2 linked regions of the Geobacter metallireducens GS-15 genome follow. The protein of the gene in region 1 binds, or shares a complex with, the protein of each later gene. Links are inferred from orthologs where the notes say so. Each region holds a gene or a part of one and is shown on either strand. Other genes may lie near its edges. The genes, in order: pnp and pfkA.

What was found.
Region 2: pnp (region 1) and pfkA share a complex: the UniProt entries of both Bacillus subtilis proteins name them as parts of the possible RNA degradosome complex. The link is inferred for Geobacter metallireducens GS-15 from one-to-one orthologs.

The regions. Positions count from the first base shown.
Region 1 is NC_007517.1:1,791,816-1,795,075, forward strand. What follows is about bases 296-3,234. They hold pnp (polyribonucleotide nucleotidyltransferase), read left to right. Parts: upstream 296-687; coding sequence 688-2,781; downstream 2,782-3,234. Other genes in these bases: rpsO (30S ribosomal protein S15), read left to right, coding at 296-452; GMET_RS08005 (M16 family metallopeptidase), read left to right, coding at 2,836-3,234. Also shown: tRNA pseudouridine(55) synthase TruB, read left to right, coding at 1-71; more of rpsO, read left to right, coding at 186-295; more of GMET_RS08005, read left to right, coding at 3,235-3,260. UniProt on the Bacillus subtilis protein: Involved in mRNA degradation. Catalyzes the phosphorolysis of single-stranded polyribonucleotides processively in the 3'- to 5'-direction. Necessary for competence development in Bacillus subtilis.
Region 2 is NC_007517.1:1,038,637-1,041,957, reverse strand. Bases 190-3,189 are described here. They hold pfkA (6-phosphofructokinase), read left to right. Parts: upstream 190-1,209; coding sequence 1,210-2,169; downstream 2,170-3,189. Other genes in these bases: rnhA (ribonuclease HI), read right to left, coding at 3,156-3,189; GMET_RS04685 (HNH endonuclease), read right to left, coding at 2,845-3,159; GMET_RS04690 (HAD family hydrolase), read right to left, coding at 2,195-2,815; GMET_RS04700 (replication-associated recombination protein A), read left to right, coding at 190-1,213. Outside these bases: more of GMET_RS04700, read left to right, coding at 1-189; more of rnhA, read right to left, coding at 3,190-3,321. UniProt on the Bacillus subtilis protein: Catalyzes the phosphorylation of D-fructose 6-phosphate to fructose 1,6-bisphosphate by ATP, the first committing step of glycolysis.

The sequences.
Region 1 (3,260 bases):
TGGCTGAAATCGGTCAGGCTGAATCGGGTAACGGGAACAAAAGCCTAAGGCTTATAAGGGTTTTTAACTAGGTTTGGCTTTACAGGGGCGGTTCATTGTGGTATTAGTGTCCCTTGAGTTTTTTTGAAGCACATCACAAACGATCACAGATCGGAACACATGAAGATGAAAGGGGGTGTACGGGAGTGCTGGTAACGGACAAGAAGCAAGAGATCATCACATCGTTCAAGCGTCACGACAGCGATACGGGGTCTCCGGAGGTTCAGATCGCGATTCTCACCGAGCGGATCATCTATCTGACGGAGCACTTCAAGGTTCACAAAAAGGACCACCACAGCCGGCGCGGTCTTCTGAAGATCGTCGGCCAGAGAAGGAGACTCCTCGACTACCTCAAGAAGAAGGATGTCGAGAGGTATCGGGCAATCATCGAGAAACTCGGTATACGTCGATAAGAAGAGGCAGTATACTCCGTCGAGGGGTATATTGCCTTTCCTTTTTCTAGTAATTTCATGGGGGTTGAGGAGTTGGACGACTCTCGTGGAGATGAATTTTTATCAGTAAGTACATGGGCTTAGCGGCCCATTTATTTTGTCAGGGTGTTGGGGGCGTGGATCGAGCAACCAAGGATGCTTGGTTTTTCTATCGACGGCCCCAACGCACCACGAATAGGCTAAGGAGGCCACAATTATGAATGAACAGAAGGTAAACGTAGATTTTGGCGGCAGAACGATAACCATAGCTACCGGCAAAATGGCCAAACAGGCGAGCGGTGCGGTAATGGTAAGTTGCGGTGAGACCATGGTGCTCGTCACCGCCGTGGCGCTCAAATCCGCCAAGGAGGGACAGGACTTCTTTCCCTTGACGGTCAACTACCAGGAAAAGGCCTATGCCGGCGGCAAGATTCCCGGCGGCTTCTTCAAACGGGAAGGGCGCCCCACGGAGAATGAGACCCTTACCTGCCGCTTCATCGATCGGCCGATTCGTCCTCTTTTCCCTGAGAACTTTCTCAACGATACCCAGATCATGGCCACCGTCGTTTCCGCGGATCAGGACAATGACCCGGGAATTCTTGCCATGATCGGCGCCTCGGCGGCCCTTGAAGTATCTGATATTCCCTTTTTCGGTCCCATCGCCGGCGTAAAGGTTGGCCGGGTTGACGGGAAGTTCATTTGCAACCCCACTGCCGAGCAACTGGCTGCCAGTGACTTGGAAGTAGTTGTTGCAGCAAGCCGCGATGCGGTCATTATGGTTGAGGGTGGTGCTGCGGAGATTTCAGAAGCCGACCTCCTTGAGGCGATTTTCTTCGGCCATGCCTCGGTGCAGCCGATCATCGACGCCCAGATCGAACTGCGCAAGCAGGCTGGCGTACCCAAGCGGGAAATTGCTCCCCCCGCCGTCGATGAGGCTCTTGGTGCAAAGGTCAAAGAGCTTGCGTATGCCCAGATGAAAGATGCCGTCCGGATTCGCTCGAAGCAGGAGCGCCACAATCGTATCAGTGCCATTGCCGATGAAACGGTGGCTGCCCTTGAAGCTGATTTTTCCGGACGCGGCGCCGAGATTAAAGATTTCCTCGATGGTTTCGAGTATGAGCTTGTACGTGAGCACATCCTCAAAGACGGTGAGAGGATTGACGGCCGCGATACCAAAACGATCAGGCCCATCACTTCCGAGGTCGGTATTCTCCCTCGCGTCCACGGCTCAGCTCTTTTCACCCGTGGCGAGACCCAGGCCCTTGTTGCCGCCACTCTCGGTACTTCCAGCGACGAACAGCGGATCGACTCACTCTACGGGGAGAGCAGAAAGAGGTTCATGCTCCACTATAACTTCCCTCCCTTCTCTGTGGGGGAGACGAGCTTCCGTCTTGCGCCGGGCCGTCGTGAGATCGGCCACGGTTACCTGGCTGAGCGCGCTCTTGAGCGGGTTCTGCCCAAGCACGATGATTTCCCGTACACCATCCGCATCGTGTCGGACATTCTGGAAAGCAACGGTTCCTCCTCTATGGCTTCGGTCTGCGGCGGCGCCCTCTCCATGATGGATGCCGGCGTCCCCATTTCCGCTCCGGTTGCAGGCATTGCCATGGGGCTCATCAAGGAAGGGGACGACATTGCCATCCTTTCCGACATCCTTGGTGATGAAGACCACCTTGGCGACATGGACTTCAAGGTCGCCGGCACCTCGACAGGGGTGACCGCAATCCAGATGGACATTAAGATTACCGGCGTGACCCGTGAGATCATGGGCAAAGCCCTTGAGCAGGCAAAAGAAGGGCGGCTCCATATCCTCGGTAAAATGGCCGAAGCCCTGGCTGCTCCGCGTACCGATCTGTCACCCTATGCCCCGCGTATCACGACTATCTGGGTCAAGACCGACAAGATCCGTGACGTAATCGGCGCCGGTGGCAAGAACGTCAGGGGGATCACTGAGGCTACCGGCGTTTCCATCGATATCGAGGATACCGGCAAGATCAATATCGCCAGCACCAACAAAGAGGCCTGCGACAAGGCGATCAAGATGATCCGCGACCTTACGGCGGAAGCTGAAGAGGGCAAGCTTTACATGGGTACGGTCCGCAAGGTCATGGACTTTGGCGCTTTTGTCGAAATCTTCCCGGGTACCGATGGCCTTGTTCATATCTCCGAACTCGATACCGAGCGGGTGAAGGACGTTACCGACATCCTCAAGGAAGGGGACAAGGTGCTCGTGAAGTGCATCGGCATTGATAAGCAAGGAAAGATAAAACTGTCCCGTAAAGAAGCTCTGGGTGCAGTACTGCCCGAGTAGTGTCCGGCGGGAATCCTGCTGGTAAACTCACCGGTCCGCGGTATAGTTTTATTCATGGTCAGTAAAACAATCCTCGATAATGGCGTGCGGGTCATATCCGAGTATATGCCCCACGCCCACTCGGTATCCATCGGGATATGGGTCGCCAATGGCTCCCGTCATGAACGGCGGGAGCACAATGGCGTCGCCCATTTCATCGAGCATCTCCTCTTCAAGGGGACTGTGCGCCGAAGTGCACTTGACATTGCCCGCGAGATTGATTCTGTAGGGGGAGTGCTCAACGCATTCACCAGCCGTGAGTACGTCTGCTACTACGCCAAGGTCCTCGATAAAAATCTTCCACAAGCCGTAGACCTCCTTACTGACATCTTCCTTAATTCGACTTTTGACCCGGAAGAGATTGAGAAGGAGCGGAAGGTGGTCCTCCAGGAAATCAGCATGCTGGAGGATTCTCCGGACGACTATGTTCACGACCTCTT
Region 2 (3,321 bases), 750 kb from region 1 along the record:
GGGCGAAGGGAAACTCCTGCGTCGGCTCATCGAGTCCGACACCCTCTCTTCCCTCATTTTCTGGGGTCCTCCCGGTTCGGGGAAAACGACCCTGGCCCGCATCATCGCCAACGCCACCAAGTCCCACTTCATCTTTTTTTCCGCCATCCTCTCCGGCGTGAAGGAGATCCGCGAAATCGTCAAGGAGGCGGAGAACGAGCGGAAGTACCGGGGTTCCAACACCATCCTCTTCGTTGACGAGATCCACCGGTTCAACAAATCCCAGCAGGACGCCTTCCTCCCCTACGTGGAGAAAGGAGTCTTCACCATTATCGGCGCCACCACCGAAAACCCTTCGTTCGAGGTCATCGCGCCGCTCCTCTCCCGCTGCAAGGTCCTGGTCCTCAACTCCCTGACCGATGAAGAGGTGACAACGATCCTGCGTCGTGCCCTTGTCGACCCGGAACGGGGGCTTGGCAACCGGAGCCTTGCCGTTTCCGACGAGGCCCTCGCTTTCATGGCGGAGCAGGCCCAGGGGGACGCCCGGATCGCCCTCAACACCCTGGAAACGGCGGCGCGACTGGCGAAAAACGGCGAGATCGACCTGGACTCGGCCCGGGAAGCGGCCCAGAAGAAGGCCCTGCTCTACGACAAGGGGGGTGAGGAGCACTACAACGTCATCTCCGCCTTCATTAAGTCCATGCGGGGCAGCGACCCCGACGGCGCCCTCTACTGGCTGGCGCGGATGATCGAAGCGGGGGAAGACCCCCTCTTCATCCTGAGGCGGATGGTGATCCTCGCCTCCGAGGATATCGGCAATGCCGACCCGAGGGCGCTGCAAGTGGCGGTTGCAGCCCTTCAGGCGTTCCAGCTTGTGGGGATGCCCGAAGGACGGATCATCATGGCCCAGGCGGTGACGTATCTCGCCACCGCACCCAAGTCCAACGCCTCCTACGCGGGAATCGACGCGGCCCTGGCAGAGGTAAGGAAGAGCGGCGCCCTCCCCGTTCCCCTCCACATCCGCAACGCCCCCACGCGGCTCATGAAGGATCTGGGATACCACGCGGGATACAAGTATGCCCACGACTACGAAGGGGGGCACGTCTCCCAGGAGTATCTCCCTGAACAACTCCGGGGGAAGACCTTTTACGCCCCCCGCGGGCATGGCTACGAAAAGACGATCAAGGAACGGATGGAATATCTGCGGACTTTACAGGAGAGGAACAAGCAATGAAAAAGATCGGCATTCTCACGAGCGGCGGCGACTGCTCCGGCATGAACGCCGCCATCCGGGCGGCGGTACGGACCGCGATCCGCCTGAACATCGAGGTGGTGGGATTCAGAAAGGGATATCTGGGGCTCATGAAGGGGGATGCCATCCCCCTCGACACCAAGGCGGTTTCGGGCATCCTCCACCGGGGTGGGACGTTCCTCCAGTCGGCCCGCTCGCCGGAATTCAAGACCCCCGAGGGGCAGCAGAAGGCCATCGACAACCTGAAGGAGTTGGGCGTCGAAGGACTCGTGGTGCTCGGTGGCGACGGCTCCCTAACCGGCGCCCTGGCGCTCCACCGGCTCGGCCTGCCGGTGGTCGGCATCCCGTCCAGCATTGACAACGACATCCCCTACACCGACATGGCCCTCGGTGTTGATACGGCCCTCAACAACATCATCTACGCCGTCGACTGCATCAAGGATACGGCCAGCTCCCACGCCCGGGCCTTTGTGATCGAGGTCATGGGGCGCAACTCGGGGTACCTGGCCAGCATCTCCGCCATCGCCACCGGTGCCGAGTTCGCCCTGGTCCCCGAACGGGAATACGACCTGGCCGAGATCTGCCAACAGCTCCGAGCACGCTTCGAGGAGGGGCGCGATAACGCCATCATCATCCTCGCCGAAGGCGCCGGCCATGCCCGGGAGATCTCCGACAGCATCAAGGACGCCATCGGCTTCGAGACGCGGATCACGGTGCTGGGCCACTACCAGCGCGGCGGCGCGCCGACCGTCTTCGATCGGCTCCTGGCAAGCCGTTTCGGCAAGCGGGCGGTGGAACTCCTCATCTCCGGCAACTCCGGGGTGATGGTGGGACTTTCCTGCAATGCCATTCTCGCCACGCCCCTGGAAGACGTCATCAAAGGCGAGAAACGCCCCCAGGACGAGGTATTGCGGCTGGCAGAGGTGTTAGGTGTTTAGTGTTAGGGAACCATGTGGGAGCGGTTCAGGATCGCACAAGGGCGACCAGATCGCCATGGTGGTCGATGCACGTCATGGCGGGGAGGTCTGCCTTGTAGGCGACAAAAGGCACGCCGGCTGCTTCCGCGGCCATGGAGTCCACGGCCGAGTCCCCCACAAAGAGGGCCTCACCGGGTTTGATGCCGAAGTGTTCAACAACCCTCAGAAGCGGCTCCGGGTGGGGCTTCGGGTTGGCCACCTTCGAGGCGGTCATGACGAGGCCGAAATAGGAAGCGAGGTCGAAGCTTTCCAGAACGGTGTCCATGGAGGTTGACCGATTGGTGCAGACGGCCAGCTCAACACGACCCTTGAGCACATCGAGGGTTTCGCGAAACCCCTGTTCCATGACCATCAGAGGGACGAGGTCCCGGTAGTCGATCCGGCCGGCACAGCGGACCGCCTCTTCCCACTCCCTCGGGTCGGGGAAAAAATGAGCGAGGACCTCCCGGTTAGCATAGGTATGGAGGATGCGCATCTGCTCCTCGTCGGACCGGTCGAGGGGCTTGCGCCCCATCATCCCCATGATCCGCTGGTAGAAGGCGAGATTCGCCTCGAAGGAGTCGAACATCACCCCATCACAATCGTAGATTACTGCCTTGTAACGCACGCTTACCCCATGCCGCCCGCTGGCGGAGGTTACCCTTCACCGTCGGACGGTTCGCTTTCCAACGAATCCAGATACTCCTCCCACTCCACGGGGAGGAGATACTTCTTGCGGTTGTTGCACTCCTTGCAGGCCGGAACCACGTTGCCGCGGGTGCTCTTGCCGCCACGCACGACGGGCACCAGGTGGTCCATGGTGAGCTCCTCGGGCGGGAAGATTTCACCGCAGTAGTGGCAGATGCCGCGGGCAATCCGGTTCTTCCACCACTGGCTTCGGCGAAGCTCCCGGGCCTTTTCCTTCTCCCGCTTCACCTCCTGCTCCGACACCTCAACGATGAAGTAGTTCACCGCCGTCCCTGCCCCTTCTTTCTGAGCTCGTCAATGGCCCCCCGAGCCAGGGCGTCACAGCGCTCGTTCTCGGCATGGCCGTTGTGCCCCCGAATCCAGGTCCACTGGATCCGGTGAGTCTTGGAGAGTTCCAGGAGCCGTTCCCAGAGATCCCGGTTCAGC